2 regions of the Agromyces chromiiresistens genome follow, and region 1 is predicted to be linked to the other one. Evidence: riboswitches for the same ligand, from Rfam matches in the RefSeq annotation. Region 1 holds a riboswitch; the other holds the start of a gene.
What was found. A riboswitch is a leader RNA that binds a small molecule or an ion and turns the genes downstream of it on or off. The one in region 1 is predicted to bind thiamine pyrophosphate.
Positions count from the first base shown of each region.

Region 2: another riboswitch for thiamine pyrophosphate. It lies ahead of PX701_RS15905 (ECF transporter S component); the one in region 1 lies ahead of thiM (hydroxyethylthiazole kinase).

Region 1 covers NZ_JARFNL010000001.1:406,050-421,134, forward strand. Annotated here, with positions in the region: gene metH (methionine synthase) at 1-1,516, shown strand, start outside; gene PX701_RS01800 (ECF transporter S component) at 1,794-2,588, opposite strand; gene PX701_RS01805 (ATP-binding cassette domain-containing protein) at 2,585-4,600, opposite strand; gene PX701_RS01810 (hypothetical protein) at 4,702-5,262, opposite strand; gene PX701_RS01815 (dihydrofolate reductase family protein) at 5,411-5,983, shown strand; gene PX701_RS01820 (SDR family oxidoreductase) at 5,987-6,847, opposite strand; gene PX701_RS01825 (winged helix-turn-helix transcriptional regulator) at 6,946-7,314, shown strand; gene PX701_RS01830 (bifunctional hydroxymethylpyrimidine kinase/phosphomethylpyrimidine kinase) at 7,393-8,898, opposite strand; gene thiE (thiamine phosphate synthase) at 8,895-9,557, opposite strand; gene thiM (hydroxyethylthiazole kinase) at 9,554-10,477, opposite strand; TPP riboswitch at 10,469-10,585, opposite strand; gene PX701_RS01840 (epoxide hydrolase family protein) at 10,744-11,856, opposite strand; gene PX701_RS01845 (LVIVD repeat-containing protein) at 12,067-13,869, shown strand; gene PX701_RS01850 (DUF305 domain-containing protein) at 13,960-14,640, opposite strand; gene PX701_RS01855 (PaaI family thioesterase) at 14,784-15,085, opposite strand, start outside.
Region 2 covers NZ_JARFNL010000006.1:138,813-153,897, reverse strand. Annotated here, with positions in the region: gene PX701_RS15965 (hypothetical protein) at 1-141, shown strand, start outside; gene nadE (ammonia-dependent NAD(+) synthetase) at 155-976, opposite strand; gene PX701_RS15955 (cation:proton antiporter) at 1,067-2,287, shown strand; tRNA gene PX701_RS15950 (tRNA-Arg) at 2,318-2,390, shown strand; gene orn (oligoribonuclease) at 2,450-3,076, shown strand; tRNA gene PX701_RS15940 (tRNA-His) at 3,121-3,196, shown strand; gene PX701_RS15935 (metallopeptidase family protein) at 3,275-3,622, shown strand; gene PX701_RS15930 (D-alanyl-D-alanine carboxypeptidase family protein) at 3,648-4,901, shown strand; gene PX701_RS15925 (hypothetical protein) at 4,942-5,199, opposite strand; gene PX701_RS15920 (nucleoside/nucleotide kinase family protein) at 5,204-5,785, opposite strand; gene PX701_RS15915 (energy-coupling factor transporter transmembrane component T family protein) at 5,782-6,576, opposite strand; gene PX701_RS15910 (ABC transporter ATP-binding protein) at 6,573-8,063, opposite strand; gene PX701_RS15905 (ECF transporter S component) at 8,065-8,703, opposite strand; TPP riboswitch at 8,742-8,851, opposite strand; gene PX701_RS15900 (hypothetical protein) at 8,941-9,273, opposite strand; gene PX701_RS15895 (DNA polymerase IV) at 9,284-10,624, opposite strand; gene PX701_RS15890 (hypothetical protein) at 10,721-11,332, opposite strand; gene gatB (Asp-tRNA(Asn)/Glu-tRNA(Gln) amidotransferase subunit GatB) at 11,450-12,973, opposite strand; gene gatA (Asp-tRNA(Asn)/Glu-tRNA(Gln) amidotransferase subunit GatA) at 12,973-14,514, opposite strand; gene gatC (Asp-tRNA(Asn)/Glu-tRNA(Gln) amidotransferase subunit GatC) at 14,511-14,813, opposite strand; gene ligA (NAD-dependent DNA ligase LigA) at 14,921-15,085, opposite strand, start outside.

The DNA of each region.
Region 1 (15,085 bases):
GGGCATGAAGATCGTCGGCGAGCGGTTCGGTGCGGGCGAGATGCAGCTGCCGTTCGTGCTGCAGTCGGCCGAGGTCATGAAGAACGCGGTCGCCCTGCTCGAACCGCACATGGAGAAGTCGGATGCCTCCGGCAAGGGCCGCATCGTGCTCGCGACGGTGCGCGGCGACGTGCACGACATCGGCAAGAACCTCGTCGACATCATCCTGACGAACAACGGCTACGACGTGATCAACCTCGGCATCAAGCAGCCGATCGCCGACATCATCAGGGCCGCAGAAGAGCACGACGCCGACGTCATCGGCATGTCGGGCCTGCTCGTGAAGTCGACGGTCGTCATGAAGGAGAACCTCGAGGAGCTGAACCACCGCGGCCTCGCGAAGCGCTGGCCCGTCATCCTCGGCGGCGCCGCGCTCACGCGCACCTACGTCGAGGACGACCTCGCCGGGATCTTCGACGGGCAGGTGCGCTACGCGCGCGACGCGTTCGAGGGGCTCGCGCTCATGGAGCCGCTCGTGAGGATCGCCCGCGGGGCCTCGCCCGACGAGGTGGGCCTGCCGCCCCTCAAGAAGCGCATCCACGCGTCGGGGTCTCGCCTGACGCTCACCGAACCCGACGAGATGCCGGCGCGGTCGGATGTCGCGACCGACAACCCCGTTCCGGCCCCGCCGTTCTGGGGAACCCGCATCGTGCGCGGCATCGCGCTCGCCGACTACGCGGCGTTCCTCGACGAGCGGGCGACGTTCATGGGCCAGTGGGGGCTGAAGCCGGGTCGGGGTGCCGACGGCGCGTCCTACGAGGAACTCGTCGAGCGCGAGGGCCGGCCGCGCCTGCGGTACTGGCTCGACCGCATCCTCTCCGAGGGGCTCCTGGATGCCTCGGTGGCGTACGGCTTCTTCCCGGTGGTGTCGGAGGGCGACGACGTCGTCGTGCTGCACCACGCCGACGACCCCACGGGCGTGCTCGGCGTGCCCGGGCTGCTCGCCCCCGACGGCGGTTCAGATGAGGCGCTCGGCACCGACCGCCTCCGTTTCCACTTCCCGCGGCAGCGTCGCGACCGGCACCTGTGCCTCGCCGACTTCGTGCGCTCGCGCGAGTCGGGGCAGGTGGACGTGCTGCCCGTGCAGCTCGTGACCGCGGGCGCGAAGATCGACGAGTTCACCGCGAAGCTGTTCGCCGAGAACAAGTACCGCGACTACTACGAGGTGAACGGCCTCGTCATGCAGCTCACCGAGGCGCTCGCCGAGTTCTGGCACGCGCGAATCAGGTCGGAGCTCGGCTTCGCGGGTGAGGACCCGACCGACACGGCCGGGCTCTTCAAGCTCGAGTACCGCGGCGCGCGGTTCTCGCTCGGCTACCCCGCCTGCCCCGACATGGAGGACCGCCGCAAGCTCGTCGAGCTGCTGCGCCCCGAGCGGATGGGCGTGGAGCTCAGCGAGGAGCTGCAGCTGCACCCCGAGCAGTCGACCGACGCCTTCGTGTTCCACCACCCCGAGGCGAAGTACTTCTCCGTCTGACGCGTCGAGCGGGTCGAGGAGGAGGCGCAGCGACCGTCTCGAATTCCGGCCACCCGTCGGGGGTGTGGTGCGCCGGCTCGGGGTGGCGGATACCTCGGGGAGTGGGTCCTTCCGGCGGGGTTGTCGACAAGTCCACAATTCCACACGTGGGGTGTCGACAAGTCCACAGATCCACATGTGGGTTGTCGACAAGTCCACAAATCCACACCATCCCCTCCGGTGATGCTCGCTCCCTGCGCTGCAGGCCGCGCGCCCCGGAGGCGACCGATCACTCCGCTCAGCGCGACAGCCGCACCCGACGCAGCGCCGCGAGCGCGGCCGGGCCGAACACGGCGAGCCCGACGACGGTCGTGACGGCGCGCAGCGTGTCCCACGTGAGCGTCGAGGTCGTCAGCGAGTACAGCCAGAACGACGCGAGGTTCTGTGCGAGCGGGGCGCCCGATTCGTACGAGATGCCGGTGCCGCCGCCGATCGCGAACGGCCAGAACCACAGGTTCATGACGAGCCCGAACGCGTACGAGGCGAGCACCCCGTACACCGACAGCAGCACGATCTCGCCGAGCCGCCCGCGCGCCCGCGGCAGCAGCCCTGCTCCCGCCCCGACCCACGCGCACGCGAACATCTGGAAGGGGGTCCACGGCCCGAATCCGCCCGTCATCGTCGACGACAGGGCGATCGCGAGCACCCCGAGGAGGAACCCGAACCGCGCCCCGAACACCCGCCCGGCGAGGATCAGCAGCACGAACACCGCCTCGACTCCGCCGACCCCCGTGCCGGCGACGCGCACGGCGGCGGCGACCGCGGTGAGCGTGCCGAGCAGCGCGAGCGTCTTCGCCGAGCGGAATCCGCCGTCGATCGCGAGCACCGCGACGATCGCGACGAGTGGCGCGAGTGCGAGCGCCGCCCAGGGCGCCGCCGACTGGGCGTCGGTCGGCAGCGCGGGGGCGATGAGGGGCCAGGCGAACGCGGCCGCTGCGACGACGCTGCCGCCGACGAGGAGCATCGACGACCACGACGGAAGCCGTCGCCGCCGTGCGACGACCGGCGCCGGGGGAGCGGCGAGCGTACTCATGCCGCACCTCCCGCGGGTGCGGGCGCGGCAGGAGTTCGCCGCTCCTCGAGGCGCCCCTCGCGCATCGTGAGCGCGCGGTCGGCGACGCACGCGGCGAAGCCGCGGTCATGGGTCGCGATGACGACGGTTCGCCCCCGATCGGCGACGAGCCGAAGGGCCCGCGCGAGCGCGGTCTGCGCCGACGGGTCGAGTCCGCGGGTCGGCTCGTCGACGAGCAGCGCGGATGCCTCGCCCGCCGCCTGCACGGCGATCACGAGCAGCCGCCGTTGGCCGGCCGAGAGGTCGCGCGGATGCCGCGCAGCGAGCTCATCCCGATGGGTCGGGTGCCCGAGCAGCTCGGTGAACAGTGCCCACGTCGTGCCGCGCGGTCGGCGTCCGGTGCGGTCGGCGCGGCGGCACTCGGCCTCGACGGTGTCGGTGAAGAGCAGGTCGTCGGAGCGGTCGGGCACGAGGGCGATGCGACGCCGTGACGACCGGGAGGGGCGGTGGCCCGCGGCATCCTGGCCCGAGGCATCCCCGTCACCCGTGCGCACCGTGCCCGGTTCGGTGCCGAGCGCGATCGCGGTGAAGAGGCTCGACTTGCCGGCCCCGTTCGGTCCGCCGAGCGCCACGATCTCGCCGGGCGCCGCGTCGAATGAGACGTCGTCGACCGCGACCTGATCGCCGTGTCGCACGGTGATGCCGGCGACGCGCAGTCCAACGCCGGCCCGTCGGCCGGGAAGCGACGCACGGGCGTCTCCAGACGAGGCGGCCCGCTGGCCCTCGGTCGAGTCGGGAGCGCTCGATGCCTCGACGACCGCGCCCTCCGAGATCTCGAACCACCGATCGGCGACCGCCGCGAACTCGGCCGCCCGATGCTCGGCGACGAGCACGCAGACGCCCGCCTCGTGCGCGATGCGTCCGAGCAGTCCGGTGATGCGGGCGCGGGCCTCGGGGTCGAGGTCGGCGAGCGGTTCGTCGACGAGCAGCAGCAGGGGTTGCTCGACGATCGCGGCGCCGATCGCGACGAGCGTCGCCTCGCCCGCCGAGAGGCTGCGCAGCTCGCGTCCCGCGAGATGCTCGGCGCCGATGCGCGTCAGCACCTCGGCGACGCGGGCCGCGACGATGACGGGTGCGACGCCGCGCACGGTCAGCGCGAAGCCGACCTCGTCGTCGACGGTCTCGCTCGTGAATCCGAGCCGCGGGTCCTGTGCGACCACCCCGACGAACCCGGCCGTGTCGCGGGCCGGCACGGCGAGGCGGTCGACGCCGCCGACGCGGAGCACGCCCGACGCCCGACCGCCGTCGACGTGCGTGTGCACGCCGCCCAGGGTGTCGAGCAGGGTCGACTTGCCCGAACCGGTCGGGCCGGCGAGCACGGCGAGGGTGCCGGGCTCGAGCCGCAGTTCGGGCACGGCGATCGACCAGCGGTCCGCACGCTCGCGGTCGTCGCCCTCGCCGTGGCCGAGCACGGCGCCGGTCACCTCGACGGGGCGGGCGCAGTCGCCCTCGCCGCGATGGGTCGCGGCGAAGCCGCGCACCTCCATCGCGGCGGCGATCGCGATCGAGCGTTCGATCGTGTGCTCGAGAATGGGCACGATGAGCGCGCCGGCGCCGCGTTCGCCGCGGAGCCGTCGGGCGAGCCGAACCCGGCGCACGGCGTCGGCGAGCGCGGGGAACGTCGACCACGCGATGACGAGCGCGCGAGCCGATCCGGCGAGGGGACCTCCGCGAGCTGCCCGCGCGAATACCCGCGAGACGTCGACGCACGCGTTGACGACGCCGAACGCGAGAATCACGAGCGCGATCGGCAGGGCGCTCACGACCGCGGCCCACAGCCCGCCCGTCGTGATCGGTCCGAACATCGCGACATGCTCGAACGGGGGAGCGAGCCGCACGACCGGCAGGTCGGCCAGCACGACGCCGGGCCCGCCGGCGCCCGCGAACAGCACGCGGTACACGACCCGGGTCGCGACGAACACCGCCGCGAGCACGAGCGCAAGGCGGAGCGGAGCTGGTCGGAACCGGAACATCGGGGTCAGTGCATCAGGTCGCTGGTGCGCGGTCAAGGGCTGGCTGGCATCGTGGTCTCGATACGCGTCGGCGCCGCCCGGCCAGCGGAGGCACGGGCCGCCTACTCGGCGGGCGAGGCCGGCTGGTCGTTGAGGGTGAAGAGCAGCTCGACCGCGTCGCCCGGCGCCAGCTCGAGCGTCGGCAGGCCCTCCTGCGCGTAACCCCATTCGCCGCCGCTACTGCGCTGCCAGAGCGACCAGTACGCGAACGCCGCGGGCATCGAGGCGCAGGTCTCGTGATACTCGGTGCCGTCGGCGGCCGTGATGAGCGTGTCCTCCGCGGGCTCGCCGTTCACGCGGCAGACGACCTGGTCGCCCCATTCGACGGTGCCCTCGGTCGCGACGCCGGCCTCGTCGAGCGCGTCGGCGGCGAGAATCGGCTCGTCGGTGTCGACGCACGCGGCGACGTCGATCGGTTCGCTCAGCTCGAGGTCGGCCGAGTCGACGATGACGGCGACGCCCGTGCACTCCTCGAGCACGGTCGCGGCGTCGGCGGTGGCTTCCGCCGTGGCGGCAGCGGTGGGCTCGGCGCCCTCGCCGGTCGAGCCGGACGGCGAGGAACAGGCGGCCAGGGCGAGCACGAGCAGGGGCAGGGCCGCGAGCACGGGCCGAAGTCGAGTCATCCTTCGAGCGTATTCGGCGCAGTCGTGCTGTGACGCCGCGTGACCTGCGGTGGGCTTCTTCCGTGATCTGTCGATATCGGCGCGGCCCGTTCGACGTCCAGAATGAAGGCGGATGCTTCGCCGCCACCTGAATCGGAAGGACAGGCCAATGCGCCCCATCATCGTGACCGAGTTCATCAGCCTCGACGGCGTCGTCGACTCGCCCGGCGGCGGCGACCACCCTCGCGCCGGCTGGACCTTCAAGGAGGTGCCGTTCGTCGAGGAGGCGTACGAGCTCAAGGGCACCGAGCAACTCGAAGCCGGAGCCCTGCTGCTCGGCCGGGTGAGCTACCAGGAGTTCGCGCCCGTGTGGCCCTCGATGGAGGACGACTTCGCCGAGTACAACGCGATGCCGAAGTACGTCGTGTCGACGACGCTCGACGAGGCCGACCTCGTACCCGAGTGGCACGAGACGAACCTGCTGCGCTCGCTCGACGACGTCGCCCGCCTGAAGGAGGGCGAGGGCGCGCCGATCATCGTGCACGGCTCGGCGACCCTCGCGCAGGGGCTCGCCGCCGCCGGGCTGGTCGACCGGTACCACCTGCTGGTGTTCCCGGTGCTGCTCGGCAGCGGCAAGCGCCTGTTCGGCGACGACCCGGGCCTCACGACGAAGCTCGAGCTCACCGAGCATGCGGCCTACTCGAACGGCATCGTCAAGGCCGTCTACGACGTCGTGCGCTGATCGCTACGCGGCAAGCGCCGCGCGCAGCCCGTCGACGAGCGAGGTCGTCGGCCGGCCGATGAGGCGGGCGAGCGCGTCGTTCGGCACGTCGAGCACGCCGCGGCGGATTCCGTCGTCGATGCCCGCGACGAACCCCGCGGTGCCCGCGTCGAGTCCGGCCGACTCGAGCGCGGCCACGTGCTCCTCGGTCGTGAGCTGCTGGTACCGCACCTCGCGACCGAGCACCTCGGACGCCGCGGCGGCGAGCTCGTCGTAGCTCCACGCCGTCTCGCCGGCGAGCTCGAGCACCTGGCCGACGTGGTCGTCGCTCGTCAGCAGCACGGCGAGGCCCTCGGCGAGGTCGGCGCGGGTCGCGCTCGCGACCTTCCCGTCGGCCACGGAAGCGGCGATGACGCCCGTGTCGGCCGCGCGCGAGACATCCGCCGCGTAGTTCTCGGTGTACCAGTTGTCGCGGGCGATGACCGCGGGGATGCCCGAGGCGGCGATCGCCTCCTCGGTGGCGCGGTGCTCGGGCGCGAGGACGAAGTCGGCGGTCGCGGCCTGCGGTGCGCTCGTGTAGACGAGCTTCGCGACGCCCGCGGCCTTGGCCGCGTCGATCACGTTCTGGTGCTGGGCGGCGCGCTCGCCGAACTCCGAACCGGAGACGAGCAGCACCCGGTCGACGCCGTCGAGCGCCGCCGCGATCGAGGCGGGCTCCGAGTAGTCGAGGCGAGCGGTGTGCACGCCGCGCTCGGCGAGGTCGGCGAGCTTCGCCGTGTCGCGGGCGGTCGCGACGATGTCGGCGGGGGCGACGCCGCGGTCGAGCAGCGCGTCGACGACGAGGCGGCCGAGCTGGCCCGAGGCGGCGGTGACGAGGATGGTCATGAGGGTCGGTTCCTTTCGAGAAGCGTCACCGGCTGCAACCGGATGCCTCGGCTGAACCTTCCCCCGAATCTGTACCCACTTTGAAGTAAGGTACCCACATGACGGTAAGTCTTGCGGAGATCCGGGAGCAGTCCGGCGAAGTCTTCACCGACGGCTGCCCGACACGGGTCGTGCTCGACCACATCATGAGCAAGTGGGGAGTGCTCGTGCTGCTCGCGCTGACCGACGGCACGCATCGCTGGGGCGAGCTGCGTCGCGAGGTCGAAGGCATCAGCGAGAAGATGCTCGCCTCGACGCTGCGCACCCTCGAGGCCGACGGGCTCGTCGCCCGCACCTCGTATCCCGAGGTGCCGCCTCGCGTCGAGTACTCGCTGACGCCGCTCGGCGACGACCTCATGGAGCACATGCTGCCCCTCGTGGGGTGGGTCGCTCGCGAGGCCGACGGCATCGTGGGTCGAACGGCCTGAGTCGGTCGAGGAGCGCCGACGAAGAGGACCCGCCTCGAACCCCGGACGGCCGAGGACCCGAGCTGCGCCCGCCGCGCCTCAGCCCGCCAGCGGAGCGACCTCCGCCCCGAGCGGCGCCGCGAAGAACGCGAGCTCGTGCACGGCCGAAGCCCGGAACGCCCGCAGCATGCGCTCGCGCACCCCGGGTGTCTCGCGCGACGCCGAGGCGGTCACGATCGCGACCGCCTCGCGGGTCGCCTCGGCGAACGCGGGGTCGCCGTACGTCGCGAGCCATGAGGCATACGGATGCTCCGGGGCGAGCGCCTGCTCCCCGAACTCGCCGGCCGCGAGCCGGGCGCCGAGGTCGGTGTAGAGCCAGAAGCAGGGAAGCAGGGCCGCGACGAGCACGGCGTAGTCGCCGCGCGCCGCCGTCGCGAGCAGGTGGTCGAGGTACGCGGTCGTGGCGGGCCCGGGGCGGGTCGCGTCGGTCGCGGCGCCGGTGCCCAGCCAGCGCTCGTGCAGTTCGAGCTCCCCGACGATCGAGCCGTGCGACGACGTCGCCCAGAAGGCTTGCGCAGCGGCATCCGGGGCGAGGGCCGCCGCCGTCGCGAGTGCGCGTGCGTAGTCGCGCAGGTAGAGCGCGTCCTGCGCGAGGTACTCGCGGAACGGCTCGACCGGCAGCGTGCCGTCGGCGAGCCCGCGGATGAACGGCAGCTCGTCGATCGCACGACGCACGTCGGAGATGCCCTCCCACCATTCGGCCTCGACCTCGGTCGGCGTCGGTGCGGTGCGCGTGCCGCCGCGCGACCAGAGCCCCGCGAAGTGGCTGATCGGCCCGTGGCCGTCGCCGACCTCGAGTGCGTCGCCGTGCCGCAGCGACTCGCGCAGCCAGCGCCGGGCCTCGGCGATCGCGGAGGGCCAATCGCCGAGCTCGGCGGCGAGTGCGGCGATCGCCGACGAGAGCGAGCATCCGGTGCCGTGCGTCGAACTCGTGGCGATGCGCTCGCCGCCGAACTCGACGATCGTCGCGGAGGCGGCGTCGACGAGCGCGTCGGGGGCGAGGTCGCCCGCGAGGTGTCCGCCCTTCGCGAGCACGCGGATCCCGTACTCGGCCGAGACGCCCTCTGCCTGGGCGATCGCCGCGGCCCAGGTCGTCGCGACTTCGCGCCGGGCGAGCACGGCGAGCTCGTCGAGGTTCGGGGTGACGAGGTCGGCGAGGGGCAGCAGCTCGCGCATCGCGGCCTCGGCGTCGGCGTCGAGCAGCCGGTCGCCGCTCGTCGCGACCATCACCGGGTCGAGCACGACGACCGGCGGGCGGGTGCGCCCGAGCCAGGCGACGACCGTGCGGATGACCTCGGCGTTCGCGAGCATGCCGAGCTTCACCGCGTCGATGACGATGTCGTCGGCGATCGCGTCGAGCTGCGCGGCGAGGAAGCTCGCGGGCGGCACGTGCACCCCGCGGACGCCGCGCGTGTTCTGCGCGGTGAGGGCGGTGATCGCGGCCATGCCGTAGCCGCCGACGGCGGCGATCGACTTGAGATCGGCCTGGATGCCCGCACCGCCCGAGGGGTCGCTTCCGGCGATGCTGAGCACGCGTGCGGTCATCGCGCCGACGCCCATCCGAGCACGAATTCGCGCGCCGCGGCCCGCGGGTCGTCGGCCGCGCACAGCGCCGAGACGACGGCGACACCGGCCGCGCCCGCCTCGCGAAGCGGCACGACGTCGGCGAGGCCGACGCCGCCGATCGCCACGCACGGCAGTTCGGTCGCCGCGGCGACCCGGGCGAAGCCGTCGACGCCGAGCGCCGGCGGATGGTCGGGCTTCGTCGACGTCGGCCGGATCACCCCGACCCCGAGGTAGTCGACGGTGCCGCGCGGCAGCCGGTCGACCGCGTCGAGGTGGGCGGCGCCGTTCGCGGTGAGCCCCACGATCGCCTCGGCGCCGAGCCGTTCGCGGGCGACCACGACCGTCGCGTCGCCCTGCCCGAGATGCACGCCGTCGACCGGCAGGCCGCTCGCGCGTGCGGCCAGTGCGACGTCGAGCCGGTCGTTGACGAGCAGGGCGGCGCGCCCGTCGATCGCGGCGGCGAGCGCCTCGAGCTGGGCGAGCAGCGAGGACGCCTCGGCGCCCTTGTCTCGCAGTTGCACGACCCGCACGCCGCCGGCCACGGCCTCGGAGACCACCTCGACGATGCCGCGCGCGCCGCAGAGCGCCGGATCGGTGACGAGGTAGAGCGAGAGGTCGAGTGCCGTGCGGGCGCTCACGCCCCGACCTCGGCGATCTCGGCGAGCGATTCGTCGACGTCGACGTCGACGTCGAGGCCGGCGCCCCGCCCCGCATCGAGAACGACCCGCGCCCGCGCCCCCAGCTCGGCCGCATCGACCGCCGCGAGCGCGTCGAGGAAGCGGGGTCCGAACGACCCCGGCCCGGCGGCGCCGTCAGCGGCGAGCTCGGCCGCCACCGTGTAGACGAGGTTCGCTGCGACGGTGGCCTCGAAGGCGTCGTCGCCGACGGCGAGGAAGGCGGCGGTCACCGCGCCGAGGGCGCAGCCGCCGCCCGTGATGCGCGTGAGCAGGGCGTCGCCGTTCGCGAGTCGCACGGTGCGCCGGTCGTCGGTGATCAGGTCGACCGGGCCCGACACCGCGACGACCGAGCCGAACCGGCCTGCGAGTCGCGCGGCGGCGTCGGCCGCGGCATCCGTCGTATCGGCGGCGTCGACGCCGCGCCCGCCCGCGCCGTCACCCGCAAGGGCGAGGATCTCGCTCGCGTTGCCGCGGATCGCCGTCGGCCGGAACTCCGTGAGCTCGTGCGCGAGCGCCGTGCGCACGGGCAGGGCGCCGATCGCGACCGGGTCGAGCACCCACGGCGTGCCCGCGTCGCGGGCGGCGGCGACGGCCTCGCGGGCGGCATCGCGCTGCTCGGGCGTCGGAGTGCCGAGGTTCACGAGCAGGCCGCCTGCGATGCTCGCGAACATGCCGGCCTCGCCCGTGATGTCGACCATCGCGGGGGCGGCGCCGAGCGCGAGCAGCGCGTTGGCGGTGAAGTTCGTCACGACGCTGTTCGTGATGCAGTGCGTGAGCGGGGCGGTCTCGCGGAGCCGGTCGAGCAGCGCCGCCGCGGCGAGCGCCACCTCCTCCGAGGCATCCGCGTCGTGCTGGGCAGGGTCGTTCAGGCGTGCGCTCATCGGCGACATCCCTTCGCTAGTCCGAACTAGATCAGGTTCGACGGGTGTGATCTCAGCCGCTCGTGCTCGCGCCTCGGCGCGGGCGGGGCGGCACCCCGTGTCACTGCGAGCGAGCCTAGCGCAGCGGTCGAGTGCGAGTCGGCATCGCGGTTCCGGGGAGCCCGTCGCCCGACCTGCGGTACTCCGCGTGACGACCTGGGGCTCGCATTCTGATCGGGCTCCGTTCACGTTCGGGGCCGCCATGCGCCGGAAGCGCGGGCCGCACCTCAGCCCAGCGACCCCACGAACTCCCGCACCCGCGCCGCCATCGCCTCGGGCACCTCGGCGACGGTGAAGTGCCCGCCCTCTGGCAGCCGGTCGAAGACGCGCAGGTCGAGGTAGTGCCGTCGCGCGAGCGTCTCGGGGTAGTCGGCCTCGTGCCGCTGGATGAAGACGGCCGCCGGCACCCCGGTCGGCGGAATCGGGTCGGGCTGATCGGCGCCCTCGTAGTACGGACGGAACGACGACGCGATCGAGCGGGTGACCCAGTAGATCATCGCCTCGGTGAGGATGCGGTCGCGCGAGATGCGGCGCTCGACGGCGCTGGGGTCGCCGGGCGGGGTGTCGCTCCACTCGACGAGCTTCTCGGCGATCCAGGCGAGCAGGCCGGCGGGGGAGTCGTCGAGGGCGACCGCGAGGGTGTCGGGACGCGTCGCCTGCACGTGCCCGTAGGCGCCGTCGGTGCCGTGGCGCTCGGCGAGCGCCGCGAAGAACGCGCGCTCGGCCGGGTCGGTGAGCGCCTCCCGTTCGTCACCGGTCGGGAAGTGCGCGTGCGTCGCGACGATCGCGGCGACGTGCTCGGGATGGCTCGCGGCGATGAGGTCGCTCACGTTGGCCGTGACGTCCTCGCCGTAGGTGACGTAGCGCTCGTAGCCGAGCACGTCGGTCATGAGCGAGTGCATCGTCTCGGCGAGGCGCCGCTCGGTCATCGGGCGGTCGGCGTACGGCGATGAGAAGGCGAACCCCGGCAGGCTCGGCACGACGACGTGGAAGTCGGGCAGCAGGTCGGCGAAGTCGAGCTGCAGCGCGAAGGTGTGCGGCCAGCCGTGCATCACGAGCAGCACGGGTGCGTCGGTGCGCTCGGATCGCCGGTGCACGAAGTGCACGTCGGCGTCGCCGACCCGGGCGACGAACTGCGGATGCCGGTTGAGCCACGCCTCGCGCGCTCGCCAGTCCCATGCCGCCCAGGTGTCGATGAGCTGCCGCAGGTAGTCGTGGTTCATGCCCGCCGGCGGCCGTCGCGGCGAGTCGCCCCGGAGCCGGGTGCGGGCGAGGCGTGCCCGCAGGTCGCCGAGCACTTCATCGTCGACGTGGATCTCGAACGGTTGCACCTGGCCCATGGGCCGACGGTACGGCGACCCACCGACGGTGTCGCCCGTGTCCCCCGAAATACCGGCTGCGCCGACCCTGCGCTTGTCGCTAGTTTGGGGGGCATGGTCGGCCTTCCGGGGCTGCGGGCGCCCACGGGGTTGTGGGCGACCGCCCATCGGAGGGCTCGATCGCTGTGTCGAAACGCAGGTTCTGTCGTAACGAGAGAAGAGGGCACGACGATGAGATCCGAACAACGACCCCCGAATGCGCGGCGCCGCGCACTCGCCGCCGCCGGCGCCCTGCTGCTCGGCGCCTCACTGATGACCGCCACCGCGGCGGTCGCCGAAGACGACCCCAGGGTCGACCTGCCCGCCGGCTACCTCGACGCCGAGGTCGCGACGAGCAACATCGACCTTTTGTCGAGCACGCCACGGGTCGACCCGTTCAACGCCCCGCCCGGGGACTTCGGGTTCGTCAACTCCGACCTCGCCTTCTCGGGCGACAACGCCATCGTGGGCAACTTCAACGGCTTCCAGGTCTACGACGTGTCCGACCCGGCCGAGCCGACGCTGCGCTCGTCGTTCGTCTGCCCGGGCGGCCAGGGCGACGTCTCGGTGTACGGCGACCTGCTGTTCATGTCGGTCGAGGAGACGCGCGGCCGCATCGACTGCGGCACCCAGGGGGCGCCGGGCTCGGTGAACCCCGAGCGGTTCCGCGGCGTGCGCATCTTCGACATCAGCGACATCGACAACCCGGTGCAGCTGCCCGGCGTGCAGACCTGCCGCGGTTCGCACACGCACACGCTCGTCAGCGACCCGAACGATGCCGAGAACGTCTACATCTACAACTCGGGCACCTCGGGCGTGCGTTCGCCGCTCGAGCTCGCGGGCTGCGAGAACGCGCCGGCTTCGACCGAGCCGGTCACGACGGGCAACCCGACGCAGTGGCGCATCGACGTCATCAAGGTGCCGCTCGCCGCGCCTGAGACGGCGGCGATCGTGAACCAGCCGCGCATCTTCGCCGACCCCGAGACGGGCGCGTTCAACGGACTGCAGAACGGACCGACGCAGCCGCTGCACCCGTCGGGCACCCGGTACTCGCCGAACCCCAACACGAACACGTGCCACGACATCACCGCCTACCCCGAGATCGGGCTCGCGGCCGGCGCGTGCCAGGGCAACGGCATCCTGCTCGACATCTCCGACCCGGCCGACCCGGTGCGGATCGATGCGGTCGCCGACCCGAACTTCTCGTACTGGCACTCGGCGACGTTCAACAACGACGGCACGAAGGTCATCTTCACCGATGAGTGGGGCGGCGGCACGGCGGCACGGTGCCGGTCGACCGACCAGCCCGAGTGGGGCGCCGACGCGCTCTTCGACATCGTCGACGGCAAGCTGCAGTTCGCGAGCTACTACAAGCTGCCGGTGCCGCAGACCACGCAGGAGAACTGCGTCGCGCACAACGGTTCGCTCATCCCGGTGCCGGGGCGCGACATCATGGTGCAGGCGTGGTACCAGGGCGGCCTGTCGGTGATCGACTTCACCGACACCGCGAACCCGAAGGAGATCGCCTTCCTCGACCGCGGTCCGATCAACACGCCGAGCACGACCGGCCTGAACCTCGGCGGCTACTGGTCGACGTACTGGTACAACGGCAACGTGCTCGGCAGCGAGATCGCGCGCGGGTTCGACACGATGGCGCTCACCGCGAGCGACGACCTGTCGGCGAACGAGATCGAGGCCGCCGGCGAGGTGCGCTTCGACGAGTTCAACGCGCAGCTGCAGACCGGCGCCGTGCACGCGCCGAGCTTCGCCGTCGCCGGCGCGTACGTCGATCAGGCCGAGCGCGACGGCAGCCTGAGCGGCGAGGCGCTCGGCGAGGTGCGTGAGCACCTCGCCGAGGCGGAGCAGCTCGCCGACGGCTCGGCGGCCGACCGCGCGGTCGTCGCGCAGCTCGTCAACGCCGCGCGCAAGTCCGGCCTCCCGGCCGACTCCGACGTGGTGCAGGCGCTCACGGCACTGACGGCGACATTCCGATGAGTCGGTGTGGGGAGGCCGCGCCTCCCCACCCACGACGGGGCCCGGCGGTCGACGACCGCCGGGCCCCGTCTCGTCGGTGCCGCCCGTGCCTCAGCCGGTGCGCTCGGCGAGCATCTGCTGCATGCGGGCGATCTCGATGCCCTGGTCCGATTCGACGTGACGGGCGAACTGGTCGGTCGCCGATTCCTGGCCGCCGCCGTCGGCGTAGAGGTCGTCGACCATCTGCACTGCGCCCTCGTGGTGCTGGATCATGTACTCGAGGAACAGCAGGTCGAACTCCTCGCCCGTCGCCGCCTCGAGCTCGGCGAACTGGTCGTCGCTCAGCATGCCGGGCATCGACTCGGCGTCGTGCGCCTCGTGGCCGCTGCCGTCGCCGTTGACGGGCACCGATCGCTCCTGCAGCCACGTCGTGATCTGGGTCTTCTCGTCCTGCTGACTCACCGACATGCGTTCGGCGAGCAGGCGGATGTCGCGGTCGTCGGTGCGATCGTCGACGAGATCGGTCATCTCGATCGCCTGCTGGTGGTGGCGGATCATCGCGAGCATGAACGCCGAGTCGACCTCGGAGAACTCGGGCGACCCGAGGTTCGCCGCCTCGTCGGGGGAGAGCGTGCGGTTCGATTCGCCGGGCGCACCGAGCTGCACGACCGGGCTGGTCGGCTCGGGGGAGTCGGGCCCGGTCGGCGTGCAGGCGGTGAGCGCGACCGCGAGCAGGAGCGGCGAGGCCGCCAGGAGGGCTGTGCGTGCGCTGTAGGGGCGCCGTGTCGTCATCCGCATACCTCGTCTTCGTCGATGGGCATCGCGTCGCGGATCCGCGTCCGGGCGTTTCGCGCGACGTCTCCATCTAACCCGAGTCCCGCGCGCGTGTGAATCGGAGTGCACGGCAGGTCACGGGCGTCGGTCGCGCCGCCGGCTCAGTCGGCTTGGCCCTCCGTCACCCGTCGCTTCTCGCGTACGTACACCTCGCGCCGCACTCGCGCGACGACCTCGCCGGCCCGGTCGGTGATGTCGGTCTCGAACCACTCGAGCACCTTCGCGCCGCCGCGGGCGCGTTCGCGCAGTTCGGCGGCCTTGTCGCGCGGCACCTCGAAATGCGCGGTGAGGGTGCCGCGGCCCGGCTTCACGAACTCGATCTCGCCGCGCGTGTCCCACACGACGTACTCGCGACCGAGCTGGTGCATGACGAGCATGAAGTAGTAGGGGTCGGTCATCGCCG
Region 2 (15,085 bases), on a different contig from region 1:
TGGGTCGCCGAGCAGCACCACGATCGGTATCGCGACGTCGCCGGGACGGCCGACGCCTCGACCGCGCCCACCCAGACCTTCGCGTCCGAGTCCGCAGCGCCGGCGACCGCCGCGCTGCCCGAGACCGAACCGCAGCGCTGAGCCGACGCGCCGGTCAGCGCCACCATTCGTCGAACATCGACGCCGGGACGGTGCGCTTGTGGCGCGTCTGCAAGTACCGCGCCTCGATCCGATCGGCGATCTCGTCGTCGATCGCCTCGCCCTCGAGGTACGCGTCGAGATCCTCGTAGCGGAGCCCCAGGTTCGCCTCGTCGGCCTGTCCGGGGTCACCGTCCAGGAGGTCGGCGGTCGGCACCTTGAGATACAACCGCTCGGGCGCCCCGAGTTCCTCGAGCAACGCACGGCCCTGCCGCTTGGTCAGGCCCGTGAGCGGCACCAGGTCGACTCCGCCGTCGCCGAACTTCGTGAAGAAGCCCGTGACCGCCTCCGCGGCGTGATCGGTGCCGACGACCAGCAGACCGCCCTCACCCGCGAGCGCGTACTGCGCGACCATTCGCATGCGAGCCTTCACGTTGCCCTTGCCGAAATCGCTGAGCGCACGAGCGGTCGCGGTCGCGAACTCGGACGCGATCCCGTCGACGCCGTCCTTGATGTCGAAGACGACGGTCTCCTGCGGGGCGATGAACCTCAGCGCGAGTTGCGCGTCGTCCTCGTCGCGCTGGACGCCGTACGGCAGGCGCACCGCGATGAACCGCGCGTCGACGCCCTCGTCGACGAGTTCGGCCACCGCCATCCTGCAGAGCCGGCCGGCGAGCGTCGAGTCCTGCCCGCCGCTGATGCCGAGCACGTATCCACGCGCGTGCGACGCGGTCAGGTACTCCTTCAGGAAGTCGACGCGACGACGCACCTCTGCGGCGGGGTCGATCCGCGGGCTGACGTTGAGCTCGGCGATGATTCGCGCCTGGAGATCTCGCATGCCCCGACGATACCGCCGTCATGTTTCGGCGAGGAAACGCGCGCGCTCCACTAGCATCGCGGCAGGAGACTCGCCCGCTCAGGAGGTCACGTGGAGTACTCGATCAGCACGATGGTGCTCGTGCCGGCGATCGCGGTCGCCGCACCGCTCATCGTCCGCGGACTCGGGCGATGGGTCGCGATTCCGCTCGTCGTGTTCGAGATCGTGCTCGGGCTGATCGTCGGCCCGTCGGTGCTCGGCTGGGTCGTGCCCGAGGAATTCATGGGCATGCTCGCGGAGTTCGGCCTCGCGACGCTGTTCTTCCTCGCCGGCAACGAGATCGACTTCAGGGCGGTTCGCGGGCGCCCGCTCAGTCGCGCGGCGATCGGGTGGATCATCTCGCTCGCGGCGGGCATCAGCATCGCGGTGCTGTTCGCCCCCGACCTTCCCGCCGCCGGGTTCATCGGCATCGCGCTGACCTCCACGGCGCTGGGAACGCTCATGCCCGTTCTCCGCGATTCGGGCGACCTGACCACGCCGTTCGGCCTCTCGGTCCTCGCGATCGGCGCGGTCGGCGAGTTCGGACCGCTCCTCGCGATCTCGCTGTTCCTCAGCGGGCGCTCGCCGCTCATCGCCGCGGTCGTGCTGGTCGTGTTCGCCGTCGTCGCCGGCATCGCGATCTGGCTCGCGGCGAAGGGGTACGGCAAGCGCATGCATGCCATGATCACGTCGACGCTCCACACGAGCGGGCAGTTCGCGGTGCGACTCGTCATCTTCATCCTGCTCGCGCTCGTCGCGCTCAGCATCGTGCTCGATCTCGACATGCTGCTCGGCGCATTCACGGCGGGCGTGCTCTACCGGCTGCTGCTGAACGGGGCTCCGGAACGCGACGCCGAAGCGATCGAGTCGAAACTCGAGGCGGTCGGCTACGGCTTCCTGGTGCCCGTGTTCTTCATCAACACCGGCATCACCTTCGACCTCGAGGCCCTCTTCGCCGACGGCAGGACGACGGCCATGCTGCCGATCTTCCTCCTCCTGATGCTCGTCGTACGCGGCATTCCCTCGATGCTCGCGGCACCGGCCGGATCGAGCCGGCGCGACCTCGCCGCGACCGCGTTGTTCGGTGCCACGGGGCTTCCGATCATCGTCGCGGTCACGGCGATCGGCGTCGATGCCGGCGACCTCTCGAGCGGCACGGCCGCCGCGCTCGTCGGCGCCGGCATGCTCTCGGTGCTGCTGTTCCCGCTCATCGCCCTCCTGGTCCGGCGTCGCGGCGGCGCGTCGCGCGATCGCGCCGTGACCGACGACGTGCACGTGCCGACCGAGGGCTGATCGCCCTCGGCGGGTATGCTTGCCACGACCGCCCCCGTAGCTCAGCGGATAGAGCAGGAGCCTTCTAATCTCTTGGTCGCAGGTTCAATTCCTGCCGGGGGCACCGACGACGCGGATGCCGCGTCGAACGACGCTGTCGGCGCCTCCGGTTAGACTCGCCGCATGGCTTCTTCGAGCGACAGACTGGTCTGGATCGACTGCGAGATGACCGGACTCGACCTCGAAGTCGATGAGCTGGTCGAGATCGCCGTCGTCATCACCGACTACGACCTCCGCCCCGTCGACGGTGGGCTCAGCATCGTCATCAAGCCCGACGCGAGCGCACTCGAGTCGATGGGCGAGTTCGTGCGGCAGATGCACACCACCTCGGGGCTCATCGAGGAGATCCCCAACGGCGTCTCCGTCGCAGAGGCCGAGTACCAGGTGCTCGAGTACGTGCTGAAGCACGTGCCCGACGAGCAGAAGGCGCCGCTCGCCGGCAACTCGATCGGCACCGATCGCGCATTCCTCACGAAGTACATGCCCCGACTCGATGCGCACCTGCACTACCGCAACGTCGACGTCTCGTCGATCAAGGAGCTGGCCAAGCGCTGGTTCCCGCGCGCGTACTTCAACTCCCCCGCGAAGAACGGCGGTCACCGCGCTCTGGCCGACATCCTCGAGTCGATCCGCGAGCTGCACTACTACCGCCGCGCCGTCTTCGTCGCCGACCCGGGCCCGGCCAGTCACGAACTGCAGGCGCTCGCCGCCGAAGTGGTGGCCGAGTTCGAGCAGGGCTCCAACGTGTAGTAGGCTCTATCCGTTGTCCTGATCGCCCCGGCGGTCGACACATGGTGGGTATAGCTCAGTTGGTAGAGCGCCTGGTTGTGGTCCAGGAGGTCGCGGGTTCAAGCCCCGTTACTCACCCCAAGCGGTGTGCGAAGCGCGGGTCCGGAAACGGCCCGCGCTTCGTGTATCAGCCCTCTGGACGGACGGATGGGAGAGGCCGTGGAACTCGATGCCGAAGCGTTCGAAGCCCTCGTCGTCGATGAGCTCGACCAACTGCCCGACGACATGATCGACGGGCTCGAGAACGTCGTCTTCGTCGTCGAGGACCGCCCGGAGGACGGCTCGCTCGACCTGCTCGGCCTCTACGACGGCTGGGCGCTGACCGAGCGCGACCGCTACGGATTCGGCGAGATGCCCGACCGGATCATCCTCTACCGCGAACCTCTGCTTGCGATCTGCGACGACGAAGACGAGCTCCGTGAGGAGATCCACGTCACCCTCGTGCACGAGATCGCCCACTTCTACGGCATCGACGACGACCGCTTGCACGAACTGGGCTGGGCGTGAGCTCGGCCGAGATACCCTGAACGTCATGAGTCTGTCGCCCGGCCGCATCGTCGGCATCGCCATCGGCGCCGTCGCGATCCTCGCGGTCGGCGTCTACGGCCCCGCCATGCTGCTCGGTCCCCTGCCGGAGGCGGAGGTCCACGTCAGCGCGGCGGGCGAGGGCGCCGCCGGCAAGCCCGAGCCGATCGTGCTGCCCGAGAGCGGAGCGAGTGCCGTCGCGCTCGTCGACGAGGACGGCAGCGCCTCGATGCTCGCGACCGCCGGCGAGACCGGTGTGGTCCCCATCGGCGGCGCCGCGAAGCTCGTGACCGTGCTGGCGACCCTCGACTCGCTGCCGTTGCCCGACGACGGACCCGGCCCCGCGATCAAGATCGGCCCCGCCGACTACACCGACTACCTCGATCACTCGAAGGCCGGCAACCGCACGCTGCAGGTCTCGCCCGGAGATAGCTGGTCGGAACGCGACGTCGTTCGAGCGGTGCTCTTCGCCTCGAGCAACAACCACGCCGACACGCTCGCCCGATGGGCGTTCGGCAGTGTCGACGGATACGTCGACGAAGCGAACGCGTGGCTCGAGGCACAGGGCTTCGAGTCGACGCGAGTGGCCGATGCGACGGGCCTCTCGGCCGACAACGTCGGTACGGCTGAAGAGCTCGCGCGGCTCGCCGCAATGACGCTCGCGAACCCGCAGCTCGCGGCCCTCGTCGCCGATCCCGAGCGCAGCGACCCGACCTCGCGCAACGTCCCCGACGTCATCGACCACCTCGGCGACGAGGGCGTTCGGGCACTCTCGCGCAGTTACACCGACGAAGCAGGCGTTTGCTTCATCTTCACGGCCACCGTTCCCGGGGCCGACGACGAGCCGCAGCGCATCGTGGGAGCGATGACGACCATGCCGGACTACGAGACGCTCGACCCTGCCGTGGTCGAGGCGTTCACGTCGGTCGCGGCATCCGCGGCGCCCGTCACCGTCATCGCCGAGGGCGCCCGCTACGGCACGGTCGAGACCGCATGGGGCGATGAAGCCGACCTCATCGCCCGCACCGAGCGGACCGACGCCGCCTGGGGCAGCGACCCGGGCGAGGCATCCGTCGCCGTCGAACCGTTCACGACGGCGCGTGCCGGGCGCGCGGTCGGTACCGTGACCGTGCCGACCGCGAACGGCGACATCGGCAGTGAACTCGAGCTCTCCGCCGACATCGACGACCCGGGGCCGCTCTGGCGGCTCGCGAACCCGTTCGTGCTGATCGACGCGTTCGTCAACGGCCGATCGGGCTGAGCGAGCGCGTCATCCGCCGTCGACGGCGACGCCGGCCGGTTCAGTCGTTCTCGTCGTCGGACTCCACCGGATCGGAGTCGTCGGCGTCGAAGCTGAAGCGAACGCGCAGCTGGCCGCCCATCTCGCGCTCGTCGACGGCGTTGTACCAGAACAGCGACTCCAGCCCGTCGACCGCGGCGACCATGCCGACGCGCTTCTCGGGCTTGCCCCCGACGAGGGCGCGATGGTCGAACTCGCCCTCGAGCGGTCCGTCGATGAACTCTGCGACGTACTGGGCGCCGACCGAATCTGCACTCATAGCACTACCGTAGCCCCCGGGCTCCGCACTCGGGCAGTTCGACGACCAGGTCGGCCGAACCCAGTGGGTCGGTACGGTGCACGTATCGGCGCCACTCGGTCTCCCAGAGGTCCCAGAACGGGTCGAAACCCCCCGCATCGCGCTCGAGCGCACGGCGCTTCCGCGTCGCCTGCGCCGCTCGCACCCACACCCTGACCACCCCGGTGCGACCCGCTGTCGCCTCGAAGGCACCGCAGCCCTCGACGATGAGCGGCCGACCCGGGAGGACGGTGACGGAGGCCGCCGGCCGATTCCGCGCCCAGTCCCACCCGCGCCATCCGCCCGGCACGCCGCGCGCGAGCGGGGCGAGCAGAGTTCGTTCGAGCGATCCGGAGGCGGTCGCGAGCCCCCGCCAGCCGGGATAGATCGCATCGAGCCGGACGAGTCGGGGGGACGCCCCCGCACGCCACGACAGCGCGAGCGCATCGGCGAGCGTCGACTTGCCGGCACCGCTCGGGCCGTCGATCGCGATGAGCGGCCACGCCGCGCTCGCCTGACGCCGCCGTGCCGCGACCAGTACCCTGGCGACGGCCGCCGCCTCGCTCACGACCACACCGGATGGAAGGTGCCCACCGCGATCGCGGCGCCGATGGCCGCCACCGCGATGGCGAACGCGATCGCGATCAGTACCCAGTCGCTCCAGCCGATCGTCGACGCCCTGGCCCAGGTGCGCGGGCGATCGCTCCCGAACCCTCGAGCCTCCATCGCGGTCGCGAGCTTCGACCCCCGGCGGATCGCGAGCACGAGCAGGGCGAACGCCATGGTCGCGAACCGCCGCAGCACGCCCGTGTCGCCGATCCCTCTCGCGCGACGGCTGAGCGCCATCGCGTGCCAGTCCTCGATGAAGAGCCCGACGAGCCGGGCGCCCGCGAGTGCGCCGAGCACGAAGCGACTCGGGAGTCGCCACACCTGCGCGAGACCATCGGCGAGCTCGGTCGGATCGACCCGCATGAAGAGCAGCACCGCCGGCAGGCCGACCGCGAGCACTCGAACGGTCACCGCGATCGCGAGCTCGATCGAGCCGTCGGTGATGCGCGCGAGCCAGAAGCTCCAGTACTCCTCCCCCGACGGACGGCCGTACAGGAGCATGCTGATGCCGGCGATCGGCGCGGCGATGAGGATCGGCCAGGCCCGTCGGACGAGCATCCGGGGGCGCACGCCCGCGGCCATGAAGAGCACGAGCTCGATGACGAGTGCGGTCGCGGCGCTCACCCAGTCGACGGTGAGCAGCAGCGGGGCGGTGAGCAGCATCGCCGCGGCGAGCTTCGTCACGGGGTTGACTCGATCGATGAACCGGAGTCGGGGAGCGTCGACGGCTCCGGAGGCGACGGCACTCATGCGAACGCCCGGGTGTTCGTCGGCTCCAGGCGGATGCCGCGGTCGCCCAGGGCTGCGATGTACGCGGCGTCGTGGGTGACCGACAACAGCGTGAGGCCCTCGTCGACGAGTTCGCGCAGCAGCGCGGTCAGCTCGAGCCAAGTGATCCGGTCCTGGCCGAACGTCGGTTCGTCGAGGACGAGCACCGAGGGCCGGGCCGCAAGGACGGCAGCGACGGACAACCGGCGCTTCTCGCCGCCCGACAGGGTGAACGGATTCGCCAAGGCGATGCGGTCGAGCCGCAGGCGCGCCAACAGGTCTTCGACGCGAGCGGCCGTCTCGCGGTCGCCGAGCCGGAGCGCCCGCGGCGCCACCTCGAGCTCGGCGCGCACGCTGGACGTGACGAACTGGTGCTCGGGCTCCTGGAACACGGTTCCGATGCGCGTCAGCAGGTCGCGGGAGCGCCAGCCGATCGGGTCGCCTCGAAGCCCTGCCGACAACGACGCGGATGCCTCGACCCGACCGTCGAGCGGGCGCAGGAGGCCGCCCAGGGTCAGGGCGAGGGTCGACTTGCCGGCACCGTTCGGGCCGGTCAGCACCGTGCTGGTGCCACGCGGAAGCTCGACGTCGAGTCCGCGCTGGACGATGTCGCGCGGACGACGGCCGACCGCGAGTCCGTTCGCGGTGAGCAACGGCTCGGTCGGCTCGTCCACGGCGACTCGACGGCGAGGGGCCGTGGGGCCGTGGCCGCCGGGAACCCATACGCCCGCGGCGAGGAGCGCCGCGCGTTGACGCGAGAGCACGACGTCGGGGGGCCCGTCGGCCATGAGACGCCCGTCGAGCCCGAGAACGACGACGCGGTCGACGAGATCGGCCCACACCTCGACGCGGTGCTCGACGACGACGAGTGTCGAGCCATGCCGATCGAGTACCCGCTCGACCGCCGCCCTGACCTCTCGGACCCCGTCGGGGTCGAGATTCGCGGTGGGCTCGTCGAGCAGCAGCAGCCCCGGGCGCATCGCGAGGGCGCCCGCGAGGGCGAGCCGTTGCTTCTGCCCGCCCGACAGCGCCGAGCTCGGATGGTCGATCGCCACGTCGAGACCCACCTCGTCGAGCGATTCGCGCACCCGACGCCAGATCTCGTCGCGAGGGACACCGAGGTTCTCGCATCCGAACGCGACGTCGTCGCCCACCCGTGCGAGGATCACCTGCGAGTCGGGATCCTGCAGCACGAGCCCCGAACGCCCCCGCACCCGCGCCGGCTCGGCTCCGTCGACCAGGAGCTCGCCGACGGCCTCGCCCTCGTCGTCACCGCCGTGCACACCGGCCATGGCGTGCAGCAGGGTCGACTTGCCGGCGCCGCTCGGCCCGAGCAGGAGCACCCGCTCGCCCGGCTCGATGCGGAGGTCGATCCCCTCGAGCGCGGGGCGGAGCCGGGAGGCGTGACGCCAACCCCAGCCGCGCACGTCCACGGCGGCCGGGGTCGGCGAAGATGCGGTGTTCGCCACGTCAGACCCGTCGGGTCGCTTCCTGTCCCGCCGCGAACCGGCTGAGCGCGCCCGTCGCGGCGAGCGCGCGAACGAGCAGCCACCCGAGCACTCCGGCGAGCACCGCGCCCGAGATGACGACCGTGCAGAAGTAGAGCGTCAGGAACTCGGCCGACTTCTGCAGGTTTCCCGAGGTGAACAGCTCGAGCGTCCACGCGCCGGCGCCCGCGGCCGCACCGGCGAGGATCGCCTGGAGGAGCCCGAAGCGACGGTAGAGGAAGATCGCGAAGACGAGCTCGGCGCCGATGCCCTGCGCGAGACCCGACCAGATGGTCTCGACGCCCCACTGGTTGCCGACGATCGCGGAGACCATGGCCGCGATGAGCTCGACGAAGAGGGCGGCGCCGGGCTTGCGGATGATGAGGCCGCCGAGCACACCGCCGATGAGCCAGATGCCGACGGCGATGCCGCCGAGTCCCGGGGTCACTGCGTCGGCAGCCACGAACCAGGCGTAGCCGATGTTGTTCCAGAACAGGAACAGCAGCCCCGTCGCCACGGCGACGACCGAGGCGACGACGATGTCGACGACACGCCAGCGGAGATTGCGCGCCGGCGCGGCACCGGTCGTGGAGGTGGTGGGGGTTGGTGCGGATGCGTGCACTGTCGTGCCCTTTCGTTCGGTGGAAAGAGGCACGGGATATTGAGATCGATTGCCCTCCCTGCGCTGGCATGACCCAGATCAGGTTCGACGGTCGAAGGTTGAGAACCTTCCTCTCAGCCCGGCTCACCGGACTCCCGTGTTCATCGACGAGTATACGCAGGCCACGACCGCATGACGCCGCGCGACGGACGAGCGGCGCGGTCGCCCGTCGAACCGCGCCCCGCCTTCAGGACCGCATCAGTGCTTGAGCGCGCGGATGACGGCGCGGAGCGCCTTGCCCGTCACCCAGATGAGCGGGGTCGCGACGAGGAGGAGACCGATGAGGTTCGGTTCGAAGCGGACGTCGCCGCCACGGCCGACGTATGCGCCGAGCGGAATGGAGAGCCCACCGCCACCGCCGCCGCCGGCCTGGTCGCCGCCGGAGTCGCTGCCGCTGCCCGCCCCGAACCCGTAGTACCCGAGCGCGACGGGGACGACCTTGGTGCCGTCGAGATCGACGGGTTCGCCGTACGAGGTCTTCACGCCCACGCCGGCGACGGTCTCTGCGAGTTCGAGCACGAGATCAGCCATGACCGCCACGCTACCCGCCGAACTGCGTTCGATCCACCCCCGCCCGGCCTTCGGCCGCCTCGGCGGCGTCCGCCGCGTCGCGCGATGCGCCCGCTGCGTCGAGGGGCCGACGTCGCATGGACTCGACGCGCGCCGCGGCTTCGCCGGGTCGGACGAGCGCGGCCGGTCGCACCGCACCGCGTCCGAACCGGGCCGTCACCTCGTCGACGGCCCGCTCGGCCCCGCGCCACTCCTCATCGGGGTCCCAGAGGGCGGCCCCGCCGCCGGAGGGACGCAGCTGCTCGGCGCGCACCCCGATCAGGCGAATCCGGGCGCCGTCGCCGACGAGCTCGCCGAGCGCGGCCGACGCCTCGTCGTAGATGCGGCGGGCGACGTCGGTCGGCTCACCGAGCGTGCGCGAACGGGTGACGGTGCGGAAGTCGCCGTAGCGCAGCTTCAGCACGACCGTGCGCCCCACGACGCCCGCACGGCGCAGCCGGACCGCGACGTCGTCCGAGAGTCGCAGCAGCTCGCGGCGGATCTGCGTCGGATCGGTGAGGTCGTGGCCGAAGGTGACCTCATGTCCGATGCTCTTCTCCGAACGGGCGGTCTCGACGTCGCGCGGGTCGATGCCGTTGGCGAGCCTCGTCAGACGTGACGCGAGCGCCGGCCCGACGGCGCGCTGGAGGGCATCGGCCGGCATCTCCGCCACGTCGCCGACCGTGCGGAGTCCGAGCCGCGTCAGCGACTCCTCGGTGACGCGCCCGACACCCCAGAGCGCCGACACCGGGAGCGGATGCAGGAATGCGAGGGTCTCGGCGGCGGGCACGACGAGCATGCCATCGGGCTTCGCACGACTCGACGCCACCTTCGCCACGTACTTCGTCGCGGCGACGCCGATGGAGCAGGTGAGGCCGGTCTCGGAGCGGACGCGTTCACGAATCGCCCACGCGATCTCCGCCGGGCTGCCGTGGAGCCGACGAGCACCGGACACGTCGAGGAAGGCCTCGTCGATCGAGAGGGGTTCGACGAGCGGTGTGACCTCCTCGAAGATCTTCATGACCTGCTTCGAGTAGCGCGAGTAGCTCGCGTAGTCGCCCCGGAGCACGATCGCGTTCGGGCAGCGCTGCAACGCCACCGACATCGGCATCGCCGAGTTGACGCCGTACCGGCGGGCCTCGTAGCTCGCTGCCGAGACCACGCCGCGGCCGGCGGTGCCGCCCACGAGCACGGGCTTGCCACGGAGCTCGGGGCGGCGCAGGAGTTCGACCGAGACGAAGAACGCGTCCATGTCGACGTGCAGGATCGGGGTGGCCGAATCGTCGACCGGTCCAGTCGTGACCTGGCGCGACGAGCCGTCCTGCTTGCTCATGTTGCGACTCTATCCCGGTCCGCCGACGTCGCCCGGCCGACCGGAGTCATGCCGGACGGCGGCGAGCCCGACGCACGACGAAGACGGCGCCGGGCCTCAGAACCCGAAGTCGCCGCCGCCGCCGCCGAAGTCTCCCCCGCCGAAGTCGCCGCCGAATCCGCCGAAGTCGCCACCGGTGTCACCCCCGGCTTCGACCGAGCCGGCATCCGCACCGGCATCGGCGCCCCCGGCGTCGAACGATGCGGGGTCGGGCAGGATCGCATCGGCGATCGCCGTGCCGACGACGACACCCGCGATCGAGCCGAGGAGCGAGCCGCCGAACATCTGGCCGAACGACGGTCCGGGTCGCCCCGCACCCTGCGGGCCGCCCTGCGCGCCGGCGTTCGAGAACGCGCGCTCCATGCTCCCCGGCGCCCGCAGCTCCTGGCGGGTGGCGGCCCGGGCGAGGGCGCTCGGGTCGTCGGAGACGAGCCGCTCCCCTGCCGGCGCCTGGTCGGCGAGGGCCCGGTAGACCTGCTGGCGCTGCTCGGGCGTCAGCTTCGCGAACGCCTCCGCGTGCACCTGCTCGATCGCCTCCGGCGGTGCGGTGCGCAGCAGGTAGCGGTAGCGCTCGATCGCGAGCTCGTCGGGCGTGAGCCCGCGCCCGGGCGCGGGCGGCACCGGCCGTTGCGGCTCCGGGGCGCCGAAGAGTCGATCGAAGAATCCCATGGTGTCCTCGCCAATCGTGAAGGTGTCATCGAATTCTCGCGGGCCTCGCCTTGAAACGGCTGAGAGCCGGGTCCGAGGCGTCTCCGCCTCGGACCCGGCTCTCAGCATCGGCCTCGGCTATGCTCCGCCCGAGCCGGCTCGCTCCAGCACGAGCTCGCGAACGCGAGCCGCGTCGGCCTTGCCCTGCATCGCCTTCATGACCGCGCCGATCACGGCGCCGGCGGCCTGAACCTTGCCGTCACGGATCTTCTCGAGCACATCGGGCTGCGACGCCAGCGCCTGGTCGATCGCCGCGATCAGTGCACCGTCGTCGGACACGACGGCGAGCCCTCTCGCGTCGACGATCTCCTGCGGCGAGCCCTCACCGGCGACGACGCCCTCGAGCACCTGCCGCGCAAGGCGGTCGGTGAGGGTGCCCGCGTCGACGAGCGCCGCGAGCTGGGCGACCTGCTCGGGCGTCGCGAGCCCCGAGGCATCCGTCTCGCTCGCGTTCGCGAGCCGGGTGAGCTCGCCCGTCCACCACTTGCGTGCAGCGGCGGGCGTCGCACCCTCCGCGATCGTCGCGGCGACCTCGTTCAGGAGACCGCCGTTCACCACGTCCTGGAACTCGAGGTCGGTGAAGCCCCATTCGCCCTTCAGTCGGCGGCGGCGGGCGGCCGGCGGCTCGGGCAGGGCTGCACGCAGCGACTCGATGAGCTCGGTCGTCGGCACCACGGGCACCAGGTCGGGCTCGGGGAAGTAGCGGTAGTCGTCGGCGTCGGACTTCGGACGGCCGGGGCTCGTGGTGCCCGTGTCCTCATGCCAGTGCCGCGTCTCCTGCGTGATCGTGCCGCCCTTCGCGAGGATCGCGGCCTGGCGCTGGATCTCGTAGCGCACCGCCCGCTCGATCGAGCGGAACGAGTTCACGTTCTTCGTCTCGGTGCGGATGCCGAGCTGCTCGGCACCGCGCGGGCGCAGCGACACGTTCGCGTCGCAACGGAGGTTGCCGCGCTCCATGCGCGCCTCGGAGATGCCGAGCGAGAGCGCCATGTCGCGAATCGTCGAGACGTACGCCCTCGCGAGCTCGGGCGCATCGGCCTCGGCGCCGAAGATCGGCTTCGTGACGATCTCCACGAGCGGCACGCCGGCACGGTTGTAGTCGACGAGCGAGTACTCCGCACCCTGGATGCGGCCCGTCGCACCGCCCACATGCGTGAGCTTGCCCGCGTCCTCCTCCATGTGCGCCCGCTCGATCGGCACCTGGAAGGTGCGCCCGTCGGCGAGCTCCACCTCGACCGATCCCTCGAACGCGATCGGCTCGTCGTACTGGGAGATCTGGTAGTTCTTCGCGAGGTCGGGGTAGAAGTAGTTCTTGCGCGCGAAGCGGCTCGACGCGGCGATCGAGCAGCCGAGCGCGAGGCCGAGCGAGATCGACTTCTCGACGGCGTCGCCGTTCACGACCGGGAGCGACCCCGGCAGGCCGAGGCACACGGGCGAGACGAGCGTGTTGGGCTCGGCACCGTGGTACTTCTCGTTGGCCGGGTTCGGCGCGGGCGAGAACATCTTCGTCTCGGTGTTGAGCTCGACGTGCACCTCGAGGCCGATCACCGGCTCGAAGAGCTCGAGGGCCTTCTCGTAGTCCATCAGTTCGACGCGCGCCATCAGAGTGCGCCCTCCTCGGTCGCGGTGAGCTCGTGGGTCGTGAGGTCGGGCGCCTTCGCGAGGATCGGCCCGCCCCACTCTGCGATCAGCAGCTGCTCGAGCGCACCGCCGACGTTGTAGAGGCGTGCGTCCTCACGCGCGGGCGCGAGGAACTGGATGCCGACGGGCAGCCCGTCTTCGGGCGCGAGGCCCGACGGGACCGAGATGCCGGGCACGCCGGCGAGATTCGCCGGGATCGTCGCGACGTCGTTGAGGTACATCGCGAGCGGGTCGTCGAGCTTCTCGCCGAGCCTGAACGCCGTCGTGGGTGCGGTCGGCGTGGCCAGCACGTCGACCTTCGCGAAGGCGGCGTCGAAGTCGCGCTGCACGAGCGTGCGGACCTTCTGGGCGCTGCCGTAGTACGCGTCGTAGTACCCAGCGGAGAGGGCGTAGGTGCCGAGGATGATGCGGCGCTTCACCTCGGGGCCGAAGCCGGCCTCGCGGGTCGCGGCCATGACCTGCTCGACCGTGCCGCCGCCGTCGGGCGTCACGCGCAGGCCGAAGCGCACCGAGTCGAACTTCGCGAGGTTCGACGAGGCCTCAGCCGGCAGGATCAGGTAGTAGGCCGCGATCGAGTACTCGAAGTTGGGCGCGGAGACCTCGACGATCTCGGCGCCCTGCTGCTCGAGCAGTTCGAGCGACTCGTGGAAGCGCTGGCGGACTCCGGCCTGGAACCCGTCGGAATCGAGCTCCTTCACGACGCCGATACGCAGCCCCTTGACGTCGGCGTTGCGCGCGGCCTCGGCCATCGAGGGCCAGCGCATGTCGATCGAGGTGGAGTCGTGCCGGTCGTGCCCGGCGATGACGTCGTGCAGGAGCGCGGCGTCGAGCACGGTGCGCGTGACGGGGCCGATCTGGTCGAGGCTCGAGGCGAGCGCGATCGAGCCGTAGCGGCTGACGGCGCCGTAGGTCGGCTTCACGCCGACCGTGCCGGTCACGTGCGCGGGCTGGCGGATCGAGCCGCCCGTGTCGCTGCCGAGTGCGAGGGGCGCCTCGAACGCCGCGACCGACGCGGCCGAGCCGCCGCCGGAACCGCCGGGGATGCGCTCGAGGTCCCACGGGTTGTGCGTCGGGCCGTACGCCGAGTGCTCGGTCGACGAGCCCATCGCGAACTCGTCCATGTTGGTCTTGCCGAGCGGGATGAGCCCGGCCTCGCGCACCTTGCGCACGGGGGTCGCGTCGTACGGCGGGATCCAGCCCTCGAGGATCTTGGAACCCGAGGTCGAGGGCATGCCCTCGGTGACGAGCACGTCCTTGATCGCGATCGGCACGCCCGCGAGCTCGCCGAGCGATTCGCCGGCGGCACGCGCACGGTCGACCTCGGCGGCGGCCGCGAGGGCGCGGTCGGCGTCGACGTGGAGGAACGCGTGCACGGCGCCGTCGACGGCAGCGATGCGATCGAGGTGGGCACGCGTCGCCTCGACGGACGAGACGTCGCCCGCGGCGAGGCGGCCGGCCAGGTCGGCGGCGTTCAGCCGGATCAGGTCGTCGGCGTGGCTCACTGCTCCTCCCCCAGGATCGCGGAGACGACGAAGCGGTCGCCGTCGCGCTCGGGGGCGCCGGCGAGCGCCTGCTCGGGGCTGAGCACGTCGTCGGTCACGACGTCGGCGCGGAAGACGTTCTGCATCGGGATCGGGTGGCTGGTCGGCGGCACCTCGGGAGTCGCGACGCGATTCACCTGCTCGACGGCCTGCATGATCTGGCCGAGCTCGGTGGTGAGGTGCGCGATCTCCTCTTCGGTGAGCGCGATGCGAGCGAGGGTCGCGAGATGCGCGACCTGCTCGGCACTGATTTCAGGCATGCTGCTCCGAACGTGTCGTGACGGGGACACCGGCAAGTCTATTCGAGCGGCCCCCGCGTCGCCTGCGGCGCCGTCGATCGGTCGAGGATGCCTCCCCACCCTGCCGATCACCCGTCGAGCGCCGCCGGCCCCTCGCTCACGAGCACGGCGAACTGCGCGGCGTCGAGTACGCGGATGCCGAGTTCTTCGGCCTTCGCGAGCTTCGAGCCCGCACCCGGTCCGGCCGCCACGAAGTCGGTCTTCTTCGAGACGCTCGACGCGGCCTTGCCGCC